DNA from 4 places in the Mesorhizobium sp. M8A.F.Ca.ET.202.01.1.1 genome. Region 4 is predicted to be linked to each of the others. Evidence: predicted binding sites of a transcription regulator. Region 4 holds the regulator's gene; each other region holds the start of a gene.
What was found. The regulator LexA, encoded in region 4, represses DNA repair genes until DNA is damaged. The targets are predictions, from matches to a motif close to TGTTCNNNNTGTGTTCNG.
Positions count from the first base shown of each region.

Region 1 (5,764 bases), on a different contig from region 4:
GGCCCGGTAGACGCCAAGATTTCTCTTGCCCCGGATGTTCAACGTTGCGTAATCGGCGCCGAGATTGATGGCGAAACCGCCGCCGCCCTGCTGCTTGCGGCAGATCGAGCAGTAGCAGAGCATGAACGGTACGGGCGTGTGGCTTTCCACCTCGAAACGCACGGCGTTGCAGCGACAGGATCCTTTGAGCAGAAGCGGCATGACGAAACGACTCCGACGGAATGTTCACAACCTGTCAGCATGATTTCGGCTGCGCGATGACAATGTCAAATGCCGGTGACATGATCGCGGCATGGACAATGAACGCATCGCCGAGCTTTTCGAGGGCCTGGGCCCGGTCAGCATCCGCAAACTCTTCGGCGGCAAGGGCATCTATTTCGACGATGTCATCGTCGCCATCGTGCTGCGCGGCGAATTGCTGCTGAAAGCCGACGAGCAGAGCGTGCCCGATTTCGAGGCCGCCGGCTGCCGGCAATGGACCTATACCGGAACGCGGCACGGCAAGCTGGTCGCCATGCCCTACTGGAGCATTCCCGACAGTGCCTTCGACGATCCCGACGAGATGACGGTGTGGGCGCGGCGCGCCTATGAGGCGGGGCGGCGGGCTGGGAAGTGATTTGACCTGACGCTGGGGCTGCTACGGAGGGGATACATCGAGGCCGCCCCTCATCCGGCCGCTTCGCGGCCACCTTCTCCCCGGGGGGAGAAGGGGTTGGCGCCGGCAGCTCCTCTCCCCTCGGGGAGAGGTCGGATCGCCCCGAATTGCTCTTAGCAATTTGGTCTTGGCAATTCGGTCTTGGCAATCCGGGTGAGTGAGCCTTCGCCGCGCGACCCTAAAGCGCCTTGGCTATCTTCGCCGCCAGCCTTGCATTGTTCTCGACCAGCGCGATGTTGGTCTTCAGGCTGCGGCCGCCCGTGAGTTCGAGGATTTTTCCCAGCAGGAACGGCGTCACCGCCTTGCCGGTGACGTTGAGGGCTTCGGCGGCCTTCTGCGCGGCTTCGATGTAGCCGGCCATTTCTTCAGCGGGGATTTCGTGGTTTTCCGGCACCGGATTGGCGACCAGCAAGCCGCCGCCAAGTCCCAGAGCCATGCGCGTCTGGTAGAAATGCGCGATGTCTTCCGGCCTGTGCAAGGTCAATGGCGCGCGGAACGGCGACTGCCGCGACCAGAAGGCGGGCATCGTCTCGCAGCCATGGCCGACCACGGGCACGCCGCGCGTCTCCAGCACTTCCAGCGTCTTTTCGATGTCCAGAATGGCCTTGGCGCCCGCCGAGACGACGATGACCGGCGTGCGCGCCAGTTCGTCGAGATCGGCGGAAATATCGAAGCTCTTTTCCGCGCCCTTGTGCACGCCGCCAATGCCGCCGGTGGCGAACACCTTTATGCCGACCATGTCAGCAGCAATCATCGTGGCCGCGACCGTGGTGCCCCCGGTGCGGCCCTGCGCGACAGCGAAGCCGAGATCGGCGCGCGACAATTTCATGGCGTCACCCGTCATCGCCAGCGATTCGCGTTCGCCGTCCGAAAGCCCGACCTTGATGCGGCCGTTGACCACGGCGATCGTCGCTGGCACGGCGCCGCCGTCAGCGATGATTTTTTCGACATTGGCCGCCATGGCGCCATTGTCGGGATAGGGCATGCCATGGGTGATGATGGTGCTTTCGAGCGCCACCACAGGACGCCCGGCGGCCAGGGTCTGCGCCACCGGTGCATGGATATCGATGAAAGGGCGGGCGGTCTCTGGCGTCATTTCTGATCTCCAATCCGGAATGCGGCGCATCCATCAGGAAAGCGTAAGCTTCGCTGCGGCGTCATGAATTTGCCGGTCTCATGCCACTTCCCTGGCATCCGGCACAAGGGCCAGCGCTTCCGCGAAGCTCGCCGCGGAGAATTCGGGCACCGCATTGGCGCTCTCGATGGTCAGCGTCGCCGCCGCGACGCCTTCGCGCAGGGCCTGGCGCAGCGGCAGGCCGCGCAGCAGCGCCGCGACCGTCGCACCCGCGAGCGCGTCGCCGGCGCCGGTGACATCGGCGACTTTTCTGGGAGCAGGCGGCAGGATCGAAAAAGCGCCTGTGCTGTCGAAACCCAGCACAGGGCCACCGCCTGCCGTGACCACGCCGCTGGAAAGGCCGCTGCATCGCAACCCGTCGATCATCTCCCGCTCGGCGGCATCTGCATGGACGCCAGCCAGCACCACGGCCTCCCGCCGGTTCATGAAGAGCTGGGCCAGCCCGTCGAGCACCGGTATCAGCCGCGTCACCTTGGCCGGCGAAATCGCGATGGCGAAAACCGGTTTGCCGGCGGCGAGCGACAGCAACCCCTGCAGTGCGGCCGACGGCAGGTTGGCGTCGCACAGGATGGCATCGGCGGCAGCCACCTCCTGGCGGATCTTGGAACGCCTGATCTGCTTGGTAAAGGCCAAGTCATACAGCGCCATATCGGCAAAGCCGACGATCAATTCGCCCTCGCGGTCGATGAGAGCTGTGTAGCTCGGCGTGGTGCGGTCGAGAAACACCGCCGACAGATCGGCGACGCCCGCCTCGGCGATGGCCCGTGAAACCGTATCTCCCGCCGCATCGCCGCCGCGCACCGAAAGCAGCGATGCGGAGAGGCCGCGCCGCACCATGCCGCGCAGGGCGTTGAAGACGCCACCGCCGACATCTTCGCGCATCGTGCCGGGATTGGAGGCGGCCGGCACGTAAGGACCGGATACCTGGCCACGCCGGTCGATATGGGCGCCGCCCACGGCCAGTATCTTCGCTGATTTCACCATGGCGGCGATATGACCTTTGTTGTTGTAGCCGCACAAGCGCTAGAGTGCGCGACAGAGCTTCGCACGCAAGATCGCGATTCGGCCGGGCGGAATGCCGGGGCCGGCTGGCCCAATGCGGAGCCCGTTCCTGACCGGCTTGGCAAGACAAAAAAAGAACAAATCCGGATATCGCTTGTTTTTCAATTGGTTGCCACCCCTTGCCAAATGAGAACAAACAAGGTACAAAATGCCAGGGATTACGGATTGTCCGGCCTTCATTGACGACCAAGGGGTGATGTATCATGGCTCAGAATTCTTTGCGGCTGGTAGAGGATAAGGCAGTGGACAAATCAAAGGCTCTGGATGCGGCGCTGTCGCAAATCGAGCGGGCTTTCGGCAAGGGCTCGATCATGCGGCTCGGCGCCAACGAGCAGGTCGTCGAGATCGAAACGGTGCCGACCGGTTCGCTCGGCCTCGACATCGCGCTCGGCGTCGGTGGCCTGCCGCGCGGCCGCATCATCGAGATCTACGGGCCGGAAAGCTCGGGCAAGACGACGCTGGCCCTGCATACCGTGGCCGAAGCCCAGAAGAAGGGCGGCATCTGCGCCTTCGTCGATGCCGAACACGCGCTCGATCCGGTCTATGCCCGCAAGCTCGGCGTCGATCTTGAAAACCTGCTGATCTCGCAGCCCGACACCGGCGAGCAGGCGCTGGAGATCTGCGACACGCTGGTGCGTTCCGGCGCCATCGATGTGCTGGTGGTCGATTCGGTGGCGGCGCTGACGCCGCGCGCCGAAATCGAGGGCGAGATGGGCGATTCGCTGCCTGGCCTGCAGGCCCGCCTGATGAGCCAGGCGCTGCGCAAGCTCACCGCATCGATCTCGCGCTCCAACACCATGGTCATCTTCATCAACCAGATCCGCATGAAGATCGGCGTCATGTTCGGCTCGCCCGAAACGACGACCGGCGGCAACGCGCTGAAATTCTACGCTTCCGTACGCCTCGACATCCGCCGTATCGGCTCGGTCAAGGATCGCGACGAAGTCGTCGGCAATCAGACCCGCGTCAAGGTGGTCAAGAACAAGCTGGCGCCGCCCTTCAAGGTGGTCGAATTCGACATCATGTATGGCGAGGGCGTCTCCAAGACCGGCGAACTGGTCGATCTCGGCGTCAAGGCCGGCGTGGTCGAGAAGTCGGGCGCCTGGTTCTCCTACAATTCGCAACGTCTCGGCCAGGGCCGCGAGAATGCGAAACTGTTCCTGCGCGACAATCCCGACACCGCCCGCGAGATAGAACTGGCGCTCAGGCAGAATGCCGGACTGATCGCCGAAAAATTCCTCGAGAATGGTGGTTCGGAGGGCAATGGCGATGACGGTTTTGAGGACGAAGCCGGCGCGATGTAGGGCAACGCCAGAGTTTGGCCATAAATCCAGCCTATTATCCGACGCTTAAGTAACAGAGTTCTTTAGTACCGCGTTCAAAACCGCCGGCCTTCGCGCCGGCGGTTTTCGTTTGTGTGCCCGCGCAAGTGGCGGTGCGAAGCTCGAATTGGCCCAATTTCGTGTTTCTGGACAGGGTCAAGAGCTACGGCTAAAAGGCCAACTCCATCTTCTAGAAAACACTGAGCCATCTCCCGCCGGTCCGGCCGGCGGCTCTCTTGAAAAGGCAGTATCCATGAGTGGCGTGAACGAGATCCGTTCGACCTTTCTCGACTATTTCCGCAAGGAAGGCCACGAGGTCGTGGCCTCGAGCCCGCTCGTGCCGCGCAACGATCCGACCTTGATGTTCACCAATGCCGGCATGGTGCAGTTCAAGAACGTCTTCACCGGTTTGGAGAAGCGGCCTTATTCGCGTGCCACCACGGCCCAGAAAAGCGTTCGCGCCGGCGGCAAGCACAATGATCTCGACAATGTCGGCTATACCGCGCGCCACCTGACCTTCTTCGAGATGCTCGGCAATTTTTCCTTCGGCGACTATTTCAAGGAGCGCGCCATCGAGCTTGCCTGGAACCTCATCACGAGGGAGTTCGGGCTGAAGAAGGACAAGCTGCTGGTCACCGTCTATCACACGGACGATGAGGCGGCCGGCTACTGGAAGAAGATCGCCGGCTTCTCCGACGACCGCATCATCCGCATCGCGACCTCGGACAATTTCTGGGCGATGGGCGACACGGGACCCTGCGGCCCCTGCTCGGAAATCTTCATCGACCGTGGCGAGCACATCTGGGGCGGCCCGCCCGGCAGTCCGGAGGAGGACGGCGACCGGTTCCTCGAATTCTGGAACCTGGTGTTCATGCAGTATGAGCAGGTGACGAAAGAGGAGCGCGTCGACCTGCCGCGTCCGTCGATCGACACCGGGATGGGCCTGGAGCGCATGGCATCCATCCTGCAAGGGGTGGAAAGCGTCTTCGAGACCGACCTGTTCCGTCATTTGATCGATGCGGCGTCCTCCGCGCTTGGGCGCGCGCCCGACGCGGAAACGGTTGCGTCCTATCGCGTCATTGCCGATCACCTGCGCTCATCCTCCTTCCTGGTTGCCGACGGTGTGCTGCCGTCGAATGAAGGCCGCGGCTATGTGCTGCGCCGCATCATGCGCCGCGCCATGCGCCATGCGCAGCTGCTCGGCGCCCGCGATCCGTTGATGTGGAAACTGGTGCCGGCCTTGGTGCGCGAGATGGGCCAGGCCTATCCGGAACTGGTCCGCGGCGAAACGATGATTACCGAGACCCTGAAACTCGAGGAGACCCGCTTCCGCAAGACGCTGGTGCGCGGCCTCGGACTGCTGTCCGAGGCGACGGAGAAGCTCGGCGCCGGCGACATGCTGGATGGCGAGACCGCATTCAAGCTCTACGACACCTATGGCTTCCCGCTCGACCTGACGCAGGACGCGCTGCGGCAGCGCAGCATTTCGGTCGATCTTGCCGGGTTCACGAATGCGATGGAGCAGCAAAAGGCGGAGGCGCGCAAGCACTGGGCCGGGTCCGGCGAGGCCGCCACCGAGACGGTTTGGTT
Region 1 is NZ_SRUN01000001.1:321,610-327,373, reverse strand. Features, by position in the region: gene EN845_RS01900 (GFA family protein) at 1-201, opposite strand, end outside; gene EN845_RS01895 (TfoX/Sxy family protein) at 293-616, shown strand; gene EN845_RS01890 (pseudouridine-5'-phosphate glycosidase) at 834-1,751, opposite strand; gene EN845_RS01885 (carbohydrate kinase family protein) at 1,830-2,774, opposite strand; gene recA (recombinase RecA) at 3,056-4,156, shown strand; gene alaS (alanine--tRNA ligase) at 4,428-5,764, shown strand, end outside.
Region 1: recA (recombinase RecA) is a predicted target of LexA. The motif match lies at 2,981-2,998, and genes of this name have one in related genera.

Region 2 (5,764 bases), on a different contig from region 4:
AGCAAGGTCACCAGTCCGGCGGGCGCCGGTTTGATCAGCGCCGGCACGAAGACGTGGTAGGCACCGAAGCGCACGCCGAGCCGGCGAAGCGCCGCGCGGCCTTCCTGGTCGAGCGACTTCATCTCCTCGGCGATGTCGCGGCGATTGATGAGGCCGAAATTCTCGACCAGCTGGAAGGCGATGCCGCGGCCGATACCGGAAATCTGATCGGCATTTTTCAAGTCGACCAGCGGCTTCAGCAGGGATTCGATCTGGAAATTGACGAAGCGCTCGGCGCGCGCGGCGACCTTGTCGCGCGCCGGGCCGGTGAGCTGTTCGTCGGCCAGCAGCACCAGGCGCGGCTTCAGCGCGTCCTCGCCCGAAACCAGTGTGCCGATCGGCGCGCCGATCCAGCGCAGCGTGCCGTCCGAACCGAGCGCTAGATCGCCATTGGCGCAGGCACCGAAGCGCTCCGCGCGTGCATCGAATTCGGCGGCCAGCGCCTTTTGCGCGGCCGTGCGCACGGCCTTGGCGTCTTCGCCGCCGGCGGTCTGGTCGGCGGTGAAGCGGAACCCTTGTAACTCGCCGACGTGATGGCCTTCGACAAGGACGGTTCCGGTAGGACTGATTTCGGCTTCAGGCATGGTATTTTCTCTAAGGCGCCGCATGAGGACGGAAGTCCTGCGGTCTACGAAGCGTTTCGTCAACCGCTCATGCAGCGCATCCGACAATCTGTCTTCGATTTCGCGCGTCTTTTCCTGCCAGTGTGCCTGATCGGCCAGCCAGCCGGGCCGGTTCGACACGAATGTCCAGGTGCGGATCTGGGCGATGCGGTGCGACAGCGTGTCGATATCGCCCTCGGTGGTGTCGGCGCGGCGCACCTGCTCGGCCATATAGTTCTCGTCGACATGACCATGCCGGGCGAGGTCCATGTAGATCGAGGCGATGAGGTCGGCATGCTGGGCGGGCGCGATCTTGCGATAATCCGGCAGCGCGCAGGCTTCCCACAGCAACGCCACGCGCTTGGCATTGGTTGCGAGCGCGCGGATGCCTTCGTCGCGGGAGAGATGTTCGAGCGCCTGGGCATCGACGGCCGGCAGTGCGCGTGTCAGGCCCTCGACCGGGGCGTTGGTCTCAATGGAACGCTTCAGCGCATCGAGGCTGGCGAAATCGAATTGGGCGGTGCGCCACTGCAGCACCTTCACCGGGTCGAAGTCATGGCCCTCGATCTTCTGGACCAGGTCCTCGTCCAGCGGATCGACCTGGCCGGTGACGCCGAACGTGCCGTCGCGCAGATGCCGGCCGGCGCGGCCGGCGATCTGGCCGAGTTCGGCCGCCGTCAAATTGCGGTACTGGTAGCCGTCGAACTTGCGGTTCTGGGCAAAGGCGACATGGTCGAGGTCGAGGTTGAGACCCATGCCGATCGCGTCGGTGGCAATGAGATAGTCGACATCGCCCGACTGGAACAGCGCCACCTGGGCATTGCGGGTGCGAGGCGACAGCGCGCCCAGAACCACCGCCGCACCGCCCTGCTGGCGCCGGATCAGCTCGGCGATGGCGTAGACCTCGTCGGCGGAGAAGGCGACGATCGCGGTGCGCCGTGGCAGGCGCGTCAGTTTCTTGGAACCGGCATAAGCCAGATGCGACAGGCGCGGCCGCGTCACCACCGAGACGCCTTTCAGCAGCCGCTGGAGGATGCCGTGCATGGTGGCCGCGCCGAGCAGCAGCGTTTCCTGGCGACCGCGCAGATGCAGGATGCGGTCAGTGAAGATATGGCCGCGCTCGAGGTCGCCGGCCAGTTGCACCTCGTCGATGGCGACGAAGGCGGCGTCGGTCTCGCGCGGCATGGCTTCGACGGTGCAGACCGAATATTTGGCGCCCGGCGGCTGGATCTTCTCCTCGCCGGTGATGAGCGCCACCTTGTGGGCGCCAACTTTCTCGCAGACGCGCGTGTAGACCTCCCGGGCCAGCAGCCTCAGCGGCAGGCCGATGACGCCGGTTTCGTGCGCCACCATGCGCTCGATGGCGAGATGGGTCTTGCCCGTGTTGGTCGGCCCAAGCACGGCGGTCACGTCGCGGCCCGACAGGATCAGCGGCTCGGTATGTTTCTGCTGGATGTTCATCGGCTCGGAAATAAGGCTTTCTGGCCTCTCGTTGTCGGGAGCGTGCCTGGACGGCGCGTATGACAGCCGACACATAGGGATTTCGGGCGCGAAGCGAAAGCGGAATGTTCCGCCCGGGTTCCGAAGACGCCCGTGTCAGCCCGCAAATCAGTTCCTGCTTAACAGTTGGAACGAGTCTGGAACGAATCAGCGACGAATCGGTGACTCCGTCAGATTCAGCTTTTGTTCACGGCTAGATATGGATTTTGCGACCATGAGTCTCACCACATGCTGAATCAGAAAACTGGCCCGTTTTATGCTAGGCGAACCTCTCTGTTAACTTTCGCCTGTGAACGAGGTCGGGGGCTCGATGCGCACTGCTCAAGATTATGAAATTGTTAATCTTTCTGAATTGTGGGTTAAGAAACTATGGGTGATCTCGGCCTATTAATGTTAACTTCCGCTCAAAGCCGGAACGAATCGGCGACAAAACAGCGTCAGCGCTATTTTCCCTTTTTGTTCCCCCAATATCTTGTGTTGTGAACAGCTTATCCACCGAGAATCCACAGGCTTGCCCACAGGTTTCGCGCAGGCGCGCTGCCGCCATTAACCTTTGCGTGCCGGATTGGGGCAGCCGCTCGTAGCGAGGGGTTTTAGGCCCAGAGCATCACTTGAAAACGGACCGGTTTCCCGGTCCGTTTTCGCCCGTCAAGGCCGCTGGTTGGTGGGCAGGCGAAAATCAATGCCTAGACGAAGTACTGGCCGCCATTGGCGGTGAGGGTCGAGCCGGTGATGAAACCGGCATCCTCGGAAGCGAGGAAGACGACGCAGCGCGCGATCTCTTCCGGCTCGCCGAGGCGGCCGACCGGGATTTGCGGGATGATGCGCTCGTTGAGCACTTTCTCGTCGATCGCCTTGACCATCTCGGTGGCGATGTAGCCCGGGCAGATGACGTTGACGGTGATGCCCGCGCGGGCGCCTTCCTGGGCGAGCGCTTTCGAGAAGCCGATGTCGCCGGCCTTGGCAGCGGAGTAATTGACCTGGCCGGCCTGGCCCTTCTGGCCGTTGATCGAGGAGATGGTGATGACGCGGCCGAACTTGCGGTCGCGCATGCCGCTCCACAGCGGATGGGTCATGTTGAAGACACCGGACAGATTGGTGTCGATCACCTCTTTCCACTGCTCGCGCGTTATCTTGTGGAACATGGCGTCGCGGGTGATGCCGGCGTTGTTGACCAGTACCGAGACAGGGCCGAGGTCGGCCTCGATCTGCTTGATGCCGGCGGCGCAAGCGTCATAATCGGCGACGGACCATTTGTAGACCGGAATGCCGGTCTCGGCCTTGAATTTCGCCGCCGCATCGTCATTGCCGGCATAGTTCGCGGCAACCGAATAGCCGGCAGTCTTCAAAGCGATCGAGATGGCAGCGCCGATACCGCGCGATCCACCCGTGACGATTGCAACCTTGGTCATGTGTTCTCCTCCCGTTGGTCGGAGGAGCGAATAGGGAGTAGCCAATAGCGAATAGGGTTTGATGTCCCGCCGCGCTGAGGCCGTTCTTCCTTATTCGCTACTCCTGTTCGCTATTGGCTTGTTCAGATGGCTTCGACGCACATGGCGACGCCCATGCCGCCGCCGATGCATAGGGTGGCCAACCCCTTCCTGGCGCCGCGGCGACGCATCTCGAAGACCAGCGTGTTGAAGACGCGGGCGCCCGAGGCGCCGATCGGATGGCCGATGGCGATGGCGCCGCCATTGACGTTGACGATCGAGGGGTCCCAGCCCATGCCCTTGTTGACGGCGCAGGCCTGCGCGGCGAAAGCCTCGTTAGCCTCGACCAGGTCCAGATCGCCGACCGACCAGCCTGCCTTTTCCAGAGCGCGCTTCGAAGCGGGAATAGGTCCGGTGCCCATGATCGCCGGATCGACGCCGGCGGTTGCCCAGGACACGATGCGCGCGAGCGGGGTGACGCCGCGCCGAGCGGCCTCCGCTTCGCTCATCAGCAGCGCGCCGGCGGCGCCGTCATTGATGCCGGAGGCGTTGGCGGCGGTCACCGTACCGTCCTTGTCGAAGGCCGGCCTCAGCTTGGTCATGGCATCGATCGTGGCGCCGTGGCGGATGTACTCGTCCTGATCGACAACCGTGTCGCCCTTCTTGCCCTTGATGGTGAAGGCGACGATCTCGTCCTTGAACTTGCCGGCTTTCTGCGCGGCCTCGGCCTTGTTCTGCGAGCCCAGCGCGAACTGGTCCTGGTCGTCGCGGGTGATCTGGAACTGGCGGGCGACGTTCTCGGCGGTGTTGCCCATGTGGTAGCCGTTGAAGGCGTCCCACAGCCCGTCCTTGATCATGGTGTCGATCATCTTGTAGTCGCCCATCTTGACGCCGGCGCGCAGATGCTCGGCGTGCGGCGACAGCGACATCGATTCCTGGCCGCCGGCGATGATCACCTTGGCGTCGCCGGTGGCGATCTGCTGCATGCCGAGCGCGATGGCGCGCAGACCCGAGCCGCAAACCTGGTTGAGGCCCCAGGCGGTGGTTTCCTTGGGCAGGCCGGCAAGGATCGAGGCCTGGCGGGCTGGGTTTTGGCCTTGCGCCGCGGTCAGCACCTGGCCGAGGATGACCTCGTCCACCTCGGCCGCCTCGACGCCCGTACGTGACAAAAGCTCCTTGATGACGACAGCACCGAGTTCATGCGCCGGCGTGGCCGCGAAAGCACCGTTGAAGGAGCCGACGGCCGTGCGTGCGGCACTGGCGACAACGATGGAATTGGCAGAGGACATATTCTTCTCCAGACTTCGAGCTGTCATGTTTTCAGGCATTGTTGGCAACTTTTCTTGCCCTTTCCATGACCCAAGTCAAACCGGAAATCGGCATGGCGCCCATGCGCCGCAAGCAGGTCGCGCATCGCCGTGCCGGCGGACCGGGCGCTGCTGCGCAGCATATTTTGCCCGCTATGCAGCATAATATGATCCCGCAGTGCACAAACTGCTTGGAATTGTGGGGCTTTTGCGCATATCCTCAAAAAGGGCGCAATCGTTACCGGCTGCTTACTCAGGCGTGCCGGTGTCCGGGGAGGATGCAGATGGCCGCAAAAGACGACCCGATCATTATCAAGAAATACGCCAACCGCCGCCTCTATAATACGGGGACGAGCACCTATGTGACGCTCGAGGATCTGGCCGAGATGGTCAAGAAGGGCGAGGAATTCACCGTCCAGGACGCCAAGACCGGGGACGACATCACCCATCCGGTGCTGACGCAGATCATCTTCGAGCTGGAGAACAAGGACGGGCAGAACATGCTGCCGATCCCGTTCCTGCGCCAGCTGATCGCCTTCTATGGCGACCAGATGCAGATGATCGTGCCGAGTTTCCTCGAACAATCGATGATCGCCTTCTCCAAGGAACAGGAGCGGTTCCGCGAGCAGATGAAGGGGGCCATCGGCAAGTCGCCGCTGGACGTGATGAAGATGGCGACGCCGATGAAGGCGCTGGAAGAACAGACACGGCGCAACATGGAAATGTTCCAGAATGCGATGCGGCTGTTCACGCCATTTCCGCCGGCGGGTTCCGCACCCGCCGCGGCCCCTGCCGAATCGGCCAGGAAGGAAGCGCCGGAGAAACCCGACGATCTGCAGCAGCTGAAGGACCAGATCGCTGCCATGCAGCGCAAGCTCGACACAAT
Region 2 is NZ_SRUN01000007.1:142,945-148,708, forward strand. Features, by position in the region: gene EN845_RS17075 (helicase-related protein) at 1-2,102, opposite strand, end outside; gene phbB (acetoacetyl-CoA reductase) at 2,828-3,553, opposite strand; gene EN845_RS17085 (acetyl-CoA C-acetyltransferase) at 3,676-4,860, opposite strand; gene EN845_RS35510 (hypothetical protein) at 4,884-5,042, opposite strand; gene phaR (polyhydroxyalkanoate synthesis repressor PhaR) at 5,163-5,764, shown strand, end outside.
Region 2: EN845_RS17075 (helicase-related protein) is a predicted target of LexA. The motif match lies at 2,269-2,286, and genes of this name have one in related genera.

Region 3 (5,764 bases), on a different contig from region 4:
GCTCGAAAGTGCCGGACATCAACGATGTCGGCCTGATGGAAGACCGCGCCACGCTGCGCATCTCCTCGCAGCACATCGCCAACTGGCTGCGCCACAAGGTCTGCTCGGAAATCCAGGTCAGGGATTCACTGCAGCGCATGGCGGCCATCGTCGATCTGCAGAATGTCGGCGATCCGCTCTACCGGCCGATGGCGCCGGATTTCGACAGTTCGATCGCCTTCCAGGCCGCCTGCGACCTGGTGTTCAAGGGAACCAGCCAGCCGAATGGCTACACCGAGCCGGTGCTGCATAAGCGGCGGCTGGAGTTGAAGGCGAAACAGGGCTGAGCTGGCGCAAGCTTGGACCGGAACCGGCCCACGGACCCTCCTGAATGGGCTCAGTTCAGCCCAAGCGCATCGCGCAGCTTCGAAACGTTATCTGCCAGCCGTCACCGGCCCGGCCGGTGCCTCGAGGTCGCCTCGCGAGCGTAGAGCCGGCAATGTTGTGCCCAGTGCTGCGGTCTCTACGCCGCCTGCGCCACACGCTCCGCGCTCATGCGATAGGAAATCGCCTCGGCCAGATGGATGCGGCCGACGGTTTCGCTGGCGTCGAGGTCGGCCAGCGTGCGCGCCACTTTCAACACCCGGTGGTAGGCGCGGGCGGAAAAGGCGAGTTTTTCGCTGGCGTCCTTGAGCAGCGACAGGCCGGCGGCATCGGGCATGGCGATCGCCTCGATGACAGCCGGCGCGCAATGCGCGTTGGTGGTGGCGCTGTTGACGCCGAGCCGTTCGAAGCGCTCGCGCTGGAGCGTGCGCGCGCGGCCGACGCGGAGTGCAACGTCAGTACTCTTCTCCGCCCTGTCGGGGCGGATCAGGTCGCTGGCCGAGACCGCCGGCACTTCAATACGAAGATCGATGCGGTCGAGCAGCGGTCCTGAGATGCGCGCTTGATAGTCGGTGCGGCAGCGTTCGCCGCGTACGCACCGATAACCCGGCTCGCCGGCCATGCCGCATCGGCACGGGTTCATCGCCGCCACCAGCTGGATGCGTGCCGGATAGGTGACGCGGTGGTTGGCGCGCGCGATCATGCAGTCGCCGGTCTCCAGCGGCTGGCGCAGCGCATCGAGCGTCTGCGGCGTGAATTCGGGGAACTCGTCGAGGAACAGCACGCCGTGATGGGCGAGCGACACCTCGCCCGGCCGGGCGCGCATGCCGCCACCGACCATCGCCGCCATCGAGGCCGAGTGGTGCGGAGCGCGGAACGGTCGCCGGTCCGTCAGCTTGCCTTCGCCGAGCTCGCCGGCCACCGAGGCGATCATCGAGACCTCCAGGAGCTCCTTCGGCGCCAGCGGCGGCAGGATCGAAGGCAGCCGCTGCGCCAGCATCGATTTTCCAGAGCCGGGCGGACCGACCATCAGCAGGTTGTGGCCGCCGGCAGCCGCCACCTCCAGCGCCCGCTTGGCGGTCTCCTGGCCCTTGATGTCGGCGAGGTCGGGCAGGTCGCGCGGCGCGGCGCGGATGCCGGCCTCGGGCCGCGACAGCACCTGCGTGCCGCGGAAATGGTTGGCGATGGCAATCAGGCTGCGCGGCGCCAATATGTCGAAATCAGCGCCCGCCCAAGCAGCTTCCGGTCCGCAGGCGAACGGGCAGATCAGGCCCTTGCCCTCGGCATTGGCGCCGATCGCCGCCGGCAGCGCGCCGGCCACGGCGGTAATCGTGCCGTCGAGCGACAATTCGCCAAGCACGACATAGCCGGCCAGCATGTCGCCCGGAATGGCGCCAAGGGCGGCCATCAGGCCAAGCGCGATCGGCAGATCGTAGTGGCTGCCTTCCTTGGGCAGATCGGCCGGCGCCAGGTTAACGGTGACCTTCTTCGACGGCATCGACAGGCCCGACGCATGCAGCGCCGCCTGCACCCGCTCGCGGCTCTCGGCCACCGCCTTGTCGGGCAGGCCGACGATCTGGATGCCGACCTTGCCGGGCGCGATCATCACCTGCACGTCGACCGGCACGGCCTCGATGCCCTGGAAAGCGACCGTACGAACCCGCGCCACCATTCTTTGCCCCCGATGCCGTCTCTCCCCAGCCTTTGTGAGCCGGCCGCGAGCGACGTCAACGCGAGACAACCACAGATTTTAGCCCAAGGCAAGAACAATACAGGAACAAAGAGAGGCGTGCGCCTACCGTCGACGGGCTCGCAACTGCCCGCAAGGCGCCTCACCGAGCGCGTGACGATGCGAGCCGCGCAGGATGGAGGCGAATGTTCCGGGAGTCCGTGCAGATCACGACGGCTTCACCGCCAGAAAAGTGTTCCACCCTCGCTCCTTCCTGCCGACGCGGAAGCTGTGGCTGACAAGCTCCATGCCGGCGGCCTCGATGCGCGCCGCGAAGGCGTCCTTGCGCCAGTCGACCGTATGGTATCTGCCGCTTGTTTCGCCGTCGCCGTCGCGCATCGAGACGACAGAGGCACCACCGGGCCGCAACGCCCGCGCGATCTTCTCCAGAACCGGGTCGATCTGGTCGCGCGGCACATGGATCAGCACGGCAAGCGCCACCACCGCGTCATAGGGACCGCCAAGCTCGTCGGTGATCACATCGAGCAGATCGCCGGTCTTGCCGCGTGCTGCCTGCAGTTCGAGAAAGCGCCGCGTCGCGTCGGTCCGCCGGACCTTGACGCCGAGGCCCTCCAGGAAGTCCGCATCGCGGCCAGGTCCGGACCCGATCTCCAGGATTCGGCCGCCCGGCCCGGCGATCGCCGCGGCGCGCTTGAGCGCGGCCTGGTCGTTCGGGTGGGGAACATGTCCGACAATCTCGTCATAACGGACCGCGTAGTCCTCATACGACTCGACCGTCCGACGGCTCTGCGCCAGGGCTTTCGCGGGCACGGTCATCATTCTCTCCGTCTCCGTGCGCCAATCGTGTCTAGCGGATGCTGCCATAAGGCGCGTGGCCGTCGAGCAGGCCGATGTCGCGCTTGAAATGGTCGGACAGCGCGCGCTGATCGAGCAGGCGGCGCGACCGCGATCGGAAGGGAGCAACGAAGAGGTCCAGCATCGGATGACGGACTGTGACGCGCCGCGTGGAAGTGTTCATGGCCATGTCCTTTCGGGTTCGGTCGATGGTTTGAGTGTGCGCTTGCCGGCTCTTGGCTTCCAATCGAACGTCGCTTATCATGCATCAACAGGATTGATGTGTGATGAGCTGGGACCTGCCGCCATTGGGCGCCATCAGGGTGTTTGAAGCCGCATCGCGGCTGGGCAGCTTTACCAAGGCGGCCGAAGAACTCGGCATGACCCAGTCGGCGGCGAGCTACCAGATCAAGGTGCTGGAGGAACGCGCCGGAACACCGCTTTTCGTAAGAAAAACAAGGCAGATCGCCTTGACCGAGGCCGGCGAGCAGCTGGCGCCGCACGCATCGGGTGCCTTCTCGGCGCTGGCCGATGCGTGGGTGGCGACCAAGGGCGGCGCCACCGGCGTCTTGTCGGTCACCACGGTCCAGACCTTTGCCTCGACCTGGCTCGCCGTGCGCCTTGGAGCATTCCAGCTGATGCATCCGGACCTTGCCGTGAAAGTCGACACATCGTCCCGGCTGGCCGATTTTGGGCGCGACGGCATGGATATCGGCATTCGCACCGGCACCGGGAAATGGCCGGGCCTGGCAGCCCACTATCTGTTCAAGGCGGATTACACGCCGATGCTCAGCCCGAGGCTGGTGCGGAGCGTGGGAGGCATCCGCCGGCCCGAGGATCTCTACAAGCTGCCACTATGCTGTTCGACCGATCCCTGGTGGAAGATCTGGTTCGAAGCAGCCGGCGCCCGCTTCGAGCCCGATCGCATCATAGCCGGCCCGGAGCTTGGCACGCAGGCCTACGACGCGATGGCGGCGCTGACCGATCAGGGCGTCGCCATCCTCACCCGCAACCTCTACAGCTCGTTGCTGGCGACAGGACAGCTCATTCAGCCGTTCGAGGCCATGGGGTCCGACGGCGACGGCTACTGGCTGGTGCATTCCGAAAGCCGCCGCAACACCCCGAAGATCAGGCTGTTCAGGGACTGGGTGCTGGCCGAGACGGCTGATGTCAGGGAGCGCGAACAGCGCCGGGTCGAAGAGCCTTGATCAAATCAGGAACATCAGGGGAACCGGTAACCGGACCGGTTGCGCCCCGGTTGTAGCCGGCTGCAAAAAGCGGAACATGGTTAACACAAAATGAAAACGGATTATGTCCGCTTCGCTTCGACAGCGTCCCAGAACAGGCTGGCAATGTCGGCGCCACCAAAACGCTGTACCTCGCGCACTCCGGTCGGCGAGGTCACATTGATCTCGGTCATGTAGTCGCCGATGACATCGATGCCGACCAGGATGAAGCCGCGTTCCCTGAGCGACGGCCCGATGCGGGCGCAGATATCGCGCTCACGCGCCGTCAGCTCGGTTTTCTCGGCTCGGCCGCCGACATGCATGTTGGAGCGGGAATCGTGCTCGGCCGGCACCCGGTTGATGGCGCCGACCGGCTCGCCGTCGATCAGGATGATGCGTTTGTCGCCCTTGCGCACATCCTTCAGGTAGCGCTGCACGATATAGGGCTCGCGGAACAGCTGGCCGAACATTTCGAGCAGCGAGGCGAGGTTGCGGTCGGCCTCGTGCAGATGGAAGATGCCCGCGCCGCCATTGCCGTAGAGCGGCTTGACGATGATGTCGCCGAATTCCTTGCGGAAGGCGGCCACCTCGAGCGGATCCTTGGTGATCAGCGTGTCCGGCATCAGATCGGAAAACTCGGTGACGAAGATTTTTTCCGGGCTGTTGCGCACCCAGGCCGGGTCGTTGACGACCAGCGTCTTCGGATGGATGCGCTCGAGGATATGCGTGGTGGTGATGTAGTTCATGTCGAAGGGAGGGTCCTGGCGCAGCAGGATGACGTCCATCTCCGATAGGTCGGTGCGAACCTTTTCGCCCAGCGAGTAGTGGCTGCCCTTTTCGTCGCGCACCTGCATCTCCTCGATGCGGGCAAACACCTTGCCGTCGCGCAGCGACAGGCGGTCGGGCGTGTAGTGGAACAATTGATGGCCGCGCCGCTGCGCTTCCAGCGACAGCGCGAACGAGGTGTCGCCGGCGATCGACACGGTCGAGACATGGTCCATCTGGACGGCGATTTTCAGCTTCATGGCGGATCCCCAGCGCAGTCAACGCAAGCGATATAAGGGTCCCGGCGCCTTCTGCCAATCGGGCCACGCCGTTAACGGTCGAAGACCAGCCGCGAGTAACCCAGGAAGGACAGCGTCATGGCCACCAGCGAAGCGATGGCAAGCGCCGCCAGTGGTGGCGCCGCCGGCAGCACCAGCAGGACGGCCGAGTAGACGGCATAGTTGACGATGCTGGTGGCGACGCCGACGCCGCCATAGCGGGCGCCTTCCTGTCTCACGCCCCTGCTCGACGGCGAGAAGGCCAGGTGCCGGTTGATCTGCCAGGTGACGCAGAGCGCGAAGCCGATCGACAGCATCCGGGCGACGAAGGGCCCGAGCGGCGTGACGGCGAGCAGCAGCCATAGCGCCGCGGCGTCGGCGACAAAGCCGATGCCGCCGGCGAAGACAAAGCGGACGACGCGTTGCATCGGTCAGGCCGCACGCGAGGCCTTGCCCGGTTGCGGCTTCCGAACCACGTCGCCGGTGCGGCGCTCGACACGGCCCGAAGGCATGGAGAGATAGAAGATCCGCTTCTGCTCGGCGCGCCCACGCGAGACCGAATCGAGGATCAGTCCGGTCACCGCCGCCAGCATGGACAGAAGCAGCAG
Region 3 is NZ_SRUN01000008.1:48,762-54,525, forward strand. Features, by position in the region: gene EN845_RS18220 (malate synthase G) at 1-326, shown strand, start outside; gene EN845_RS18225 (YifB family Mg chelatase-like AAA ATPase) at 503-2,035, opposite strand; gene EN845_RS18230 (class I SAM-dependent methyltransferase) at 2,261-2,869, opposite strand; gene EN845_RS35530 (hypothetical protein) at 2,901-3,071, opposite strand; gene EN845_RS18235 (LysR substrate-binding domain-containing protein) at 3,175-4,095, shown strand; gene gshB (glutathione synthase) at 4,197-5,138, opposite strand; gene EN845_RS18245 (GtrA family protein) at 5,210-5,584, opposite strand; gene EN845_RS18250 (glycosyltransferase) at 5,588-5,764, opposite strand, start outside.
Region 3: EN845_RS18225 (YifB family Mg chelatase-like AAA ATPase) is a predicted target of LexA. The motif match lies at 2,126-2,143, and genes of this name have one in related genera.

Region 4 (5,764 bases):
CCTTCCTGCTGGTGCCGGTCTGCCTGGCGGTTGGGGCGATCGGCTACTTTTCGCTGGCGACCGAGCCCGATTTTGCAAAGCCTGTCGCGGTCATGGTGCTGGCGGCGACCTGTGCATTCGTCTCGCGTTCCTGGCCGAAAACCCATCTGTGTTTCATGGCAGTGCTGTTGTGCGCGCTGGGCCTGCTCGCGGCGAAGGTCGAAACATGGCGAGCAGGAACCCGGATGCTGGGTTCGGAAATCTCGACTCAATTGACCGGCCGCGTGGTCTCGCTCGAGGAGATGGAGAGCGGCCGTATCCGGTTGACCATGGACGTGATTTCGACCGCCCGGCCGAAATTGCGCTATGCGCCGGAAAGGGTCCGGCTTTCGGCACGCAAGATACCGCCGGAAATGACCGCTGGCTCGCTTATCACAGGCTACGCCAAACTGCTGCCGCCGACCGGTCCGGTGCGGCCGGACAGCTACGACTTCTCCTTCGACAGCTATTTCGCAGGCATCGGCGGCAGCGGCTTCTTTCTCGGCAATCCAACGGTTGTCGCTACCGACGATGGTGAGATGTCGCTGCCAGCCCGTCTTTTTTCAAGCATCGAAAACGCCCGCGAAGCCATCGCCGACCACATCAGGGGCAGCATCGGCGGCGCCGAAGGCGAGATCGCGGCGGCGCTGATCGTCGGCGTGCGCGCCGGCATTCCCGATGAAATCAACGAAGCGATGCGGCGTACCGGCATCTATCACATCATTTCCATTTCGGGACTGCATATGGCGCTGGTCGCCGGCACCATCATGGGTCTGTTGCGCGGTGCCTTCGCGCTGTTTCCAGACTTTTCCGCGCGCCGGCCGGTGAAGAAATATGCGGCCGCCGCCGCACTTTTCTCGATCGCCGCCTATCTCGTCATTTCCGGTGTCGTCGTTGCGGCCGAACGCAGCTTCATCATGCTGGCGGTGATGCTGATTGCCGTCTTGTTCGATCGCGCGGCGCTCACCATGCGCAACCTGGCCATCTCGGCGATCGCCGTTATCCTGGTTTCCCCGCACGAGGTCGTCGGCCCGAGCTTCCAGATGTCGTTCGCGGCAACCGCGGCCCTTGTTGGCGCCTATGCCGGCTGGGCGGACCACCGCGCTGGTAAGACGAGGCCACCGTCGCCAAAGCGGTCACTACCCGGGTTCCTGACGCGAAAATTCCTGCTGGCGACAGGTGGATTGGCCATGACCTCCATCATTGCCGGCAGCGCGACGGCGCTGTTTGCCATCTGGCATTTCCAGCGCGTATCGCCGCTCAGCCTGTTCGCCAATCTGGCCGTCATGCCGATCGTGTCGGTGGTCGTCATGCCTTTTGCGGTCCTCAGTTCGCTGGCGATGCCCTTCGGCGCCGACGGCCCGTTTCTCTACGTGATGGGCAAAGGCCTGACAGCGATGATCGCCGTATCGTCATGGATATCGGAGCGCTCGCCAATCGATGGGGTAGGTCTGATCTCGCAGCAATCCGTGCTGCTGGTGGCCGTCGCGCTGGTCATCGCGACGATGGCGACGACCTGGCTGCGGCTCGCGGCACTGCCATTCGCACTTGCCGGTCTGTTGACTGTGTCGGACATACGCACGCCCGACGTGCTGATCTCGGAAGACGCACGGCTGGTCGCACTGCCGATCGGCAATGGCGAACTGGCCGTCAACCGGGAACGTCCGAACGAATTCGCGGCCGACAACTGGAAACGCGCTCTGGTCTCCGAAACAATCGTCAAACCGGAAATGTTCGACAAGGCGGACGGGCAATTCGATATTGCCGCTCCCACCGACCTGCCGCAGGGATCGCCGTTCTATTGCCGCGAAGGCCTTTGCCTTGCCAGGCACCCTTCCGGCGCGATCGTCGCCTATGTCGAGGATCGCAAGAACACCTGGAAAGCCTGCGCCTTCGCCGACCTGATCGTCGTCAATGACGCGACCGCCTATGACGCCTGCCACAATCCGCTGGTTGTCGTCGTCACGAAACGGCAGCTCGCCCGCAAGGGAAGTGCTGCCGTCTTCTTCGATCCCCAGTCGGCCACAACCCCGGCTGTGATCGAATTCGCTGTCGACGGACCATACCGGCCCTGGCACGAGCAGCGAAAATTCTCACGCGAGGCGAGGGGGCTGCCGCCCTATAAAAAGCCAGACAAGTCCGATGGCAAACCGGCTCAGTAGCGCCTGATCAGCCCGACCAGCTTGCCTTGTACCTTGACTCTGTCCGGCCCGAAAATACGCGTTTCGTAGGCTGGATTGGCGGCTTCGAGCGCGATCGAGGCGCCTTTACGGCGGAACCGCTTCAGCGTCGCTTCCTCCTCGTCGACCAGCGCCACGATGATTTCGCCCGGACTTGCCGTGTTCGCATTGCGGATGATGACCGTGTCGCCGTCGAAGATACCAGCCTCGATCATCGAGTCACCCTTGACCTCCAGCGCATAGTGCTCGCCGCCCATGATCATATCCGGCGGCACCGAGATCGAATGCGTCTGATGCTGGATGGCATCGATCGGCACACCGGCGGCGATACGGCCCATGACCGGGATGGACACGGCTGAAACCACATCGTCGTCATTGCCGGCCGCGGGCAGACGCGAAGGCGCCGTCGCCGGCTTGAGCTGGCGGCCAAGATTGTTTTGACCAAGGCTGCCCTGGATGACGCTGGGCGAAAATTTCTTTGCCGCGTTCAGGCCGGGCGCGATCGAATCCGGCAGCCGCAGCACCTCCAGCGCGCGCGCCCGATTGGGTAGCCGGCGAATGAAGCCGCGTTCCTCCAGCGCCGTGATCAGGCGATGAATCCCGGATTTGGAGGCAAGATCGAGCGCTTCCTTCATCTCGTCGAAGGAGGGCGGTATCCCGCTTTCCTTGAGCCGTTCGTGGATGAACATCAGCAGTTCATGTTGCTTGCGTGTCAGCATGGCGGCCCCCAAGGCATTGAACGAAGGTCTGAACCAGAATCGAAAAAACAAACCCAGAACAAACACTATCTGTTCCAGTTGTGTTCCGCAACCGTTTAAAGTTTAATGAATTTGTTAAGGCTGCGGATGTTTTTTGTCCGCTACGGCGGGCAGAAGCCGACCTTTTCCGCCATCGGCAGGCCCATTGAAATCGTTATGGTTAATGGCCTGTGGCCCATCCGCTCCCGAGTTTGGCGTCAGCCGTTCGGAAGGCTTTCCCCGGGCGGATTGTATAATTTATCGGTCCGTTATTCGCGGAACGAAACGAAACCAAAACGCCAACGACTGGCAGCTTCGGGGCAGCGATGGACCCAGGCGTCCGGCCCCACTCCGACCAACGCGTGCGAATAGGTGTCGCGGAAGCGCCGGAGTCATCCCGAACCAGCTTTCAAGCTGCCGGCGCGGGCGGCGTATTTGGTCGGGCCGCTGTCTTCGCTGTGGACATAGACGTGCAGGGTGTAGCCGATATGGGCCACCATCAGCGCCTTGGCCCGCTCGACGTCACGATCGAGTGCCGCTTCCATGATCGCGGTATGGTGTTCGATCGCAATCGCTTCGCGCAGCGCCTCCATCGCCTCTTCGTAGCCATCCTTGAGGCCGGCCGCGGCCCGCAATGTCGGCGCCAGACCAAGAAAGCGATGATGCCGGCGCAATTGATCCGAGATCGTCGAGCGGAAACGCAACAGCCAATCGCATGTGGCGGCACTCAGCAGCGCCGCATGGAAAGCCTCGTGATTCTCGTCCCATTTGTCGACCGCCGCATCCGAGGGATCGTCGACCGCGGTTTTGCAACGGGAGAGCCGGTAGTGGGCGGTGACCACGGCATCTTCCCATTCCTTGCCGCCTTTCTCCATCGATTCGAGGAACAGGGGGATCTCGACCACCATCCTGGCGCGCGCCAGGTCCTCCAGTTCGGCCCGCGACACCCGAGCCACGGTAAAACCGCGATTGCTGATGGCGGTGACCAGGCGTTCGGCCTCGAGCCGCGACAAGGCTTCGCGCAATGGCGTCCAGCCGACTCCATAGGTGCCGCGCAGTGCACTCAGTTTGAGCGGGGCGCCGGGCATGAGGCGCGTGGTCAGGATATCGCGCCGCAACAGCTGATAGGCTGCCTCCGTCTTTGTGGAGCTCGTTTGATCCTGCATCGCGGTCCATCCGTCGTCTGGCAGGGAAAATTATATATGATGTAGGGGCATGGCAAGAATTATATATAATGTTTGACACAAGCCGGCGGACTGACCATGATCGTTTGCAGTAGCCGCGCTGCAAGCGGCGCTGATCAAATCTGGGAGGAAATGATGTTGAAGTCGAAATCCGCTTGGTTGTCGGGTTTGTTCATGGCTAGCGCGTTGATGGTGAGCGCCGGCAGTGCCGCCGCCGACCAGATACGCATCGGCATTGCCAATTTCGGCGAGCACCCCCAGCTCAATGCCGCCATAGCCGGCTTCAAGAAGGCGCTGACGGACAATGGCTTCGTCGAGGGCAAGGACGTCGTCTATACGGAAAGCCATACCAATTTCGATGCATCGCTGGTGCCGCAGATGATCGCCAAGCTGCAGGCGGAGCAGCCCAAGCTGATCTACACCATCACCACGCCGGTCTCGCAGATCGCCAAGAAGGCGCTCGCCGGTTCCGGCATTCCAATCGTCTTTGCCGCGGTCACCGATCCAGTGGCGGCCAAGCTGGTGCCGTCGTGGGATTCAGGTGACGAAGGCATGACCGGCGCCAGCGATCTGCAGGACGTCGCCGCGGTGATGGCCTTCACCAAGAAGCTGCTGCCGAACGCCAAGCGCTTCGGCGTGCCTTACAATCCGGGCGAGGCCAATGACGTTGCCTTGGTCGAAAAGATCAAGGCGGCGGCGCCCGCCGCTGGCTTCGAGGTGGTGGAGGTCGGCATCGACAACGTCAATGACATCCAGCAACGTATCGCTTCGCTCGCCGGCAAGGCCGACGTCATCTACGGCCCGGCCTCGAACCTGATCCAGCCGGCGATCGCCGCTGTCTCCGCCGCCGCCCGCCAGGCCGGTATCCCGGTCGTCAACTCCGATGACAGCGCGGTCCGCAACGGCACTGTGCCGGCGAGCTTCGCGGTCAATTACACGCAGGTTGGCATCAACGCCGGCGACATCGCCGCAGAGATACTCAAGGGCAAGGATCCCAAGACGATCGCGCCGTCGCGCCCGGCCTACAAGGATCACATGGCAACGATTTCCCGCAAGGCGATGGCCGCGTTCGGCATCGAGATACCGGCCTCGATGGCAGATTGCGGCTGCATCGTCGACTGACATCAGGCTGCATGAAGGTGACGGCGCGGGCGCCGTCACTTTTCATGTCAGGGAGGAACGATGCTCGAGATCCGATCCGCGCGCAAAGTATTCTACAGGGGCCAGGCCGACGAGAAGATCGCGCTGGACGGCCTCAGCCTGTCATTGGCGACTGGCGAGTTCGGCATCGTCATCGGCTCCAACGGGGCGGGCAAGAGCAGCATGCTCAACGCCATTTCCGGCGCTCTGATCCTCGATTCCGGCCAGATCCTGATCAATGGCGCCGATGTGACTGATATGCCGGTGCACAAGCGCGCCGCGAAGCTGGCCCGCGTCTTCCAGGATCCGATGCGCGGCACCGCCGCCAGCATGACGGTCGCGGAAAACATGCTGCTGGCTGATTTGCGCAGCAGCAAGCGCACCTTGCGCCAGGGGCTGAACGCCACCCGGCTCGCGTCCTACAAGGAACGCCTGTCGATACTGGGCCTCGGCCTTGAAAACCGCATGGACACCCGCGTCGACCTGCTTTCGGGTGGGCAGCGGC
Region 4 is NZ_SRUN01000010.1:132,041-137,804, forward strand. Features, by position in the region: gene EN845_RS21600 (ComEC/Rec2 family competence protein) at 1-2,180, shown strand, start outside; gene lexA (transcriptional repressor LexA) at 2,174-2,917, opposite strand; gene EN845_RS21610 (GntR family transcriptional regulator) at 3,328-4,101, opposite strand; gene EN845_RS21615 (ABC transporter substrate-binding protein) at 4,255-5,241, shown strand; gene EN845_RS21620 (ABC transporter ATP-binding protein) at 5,302-5,764, shown strand, end outside.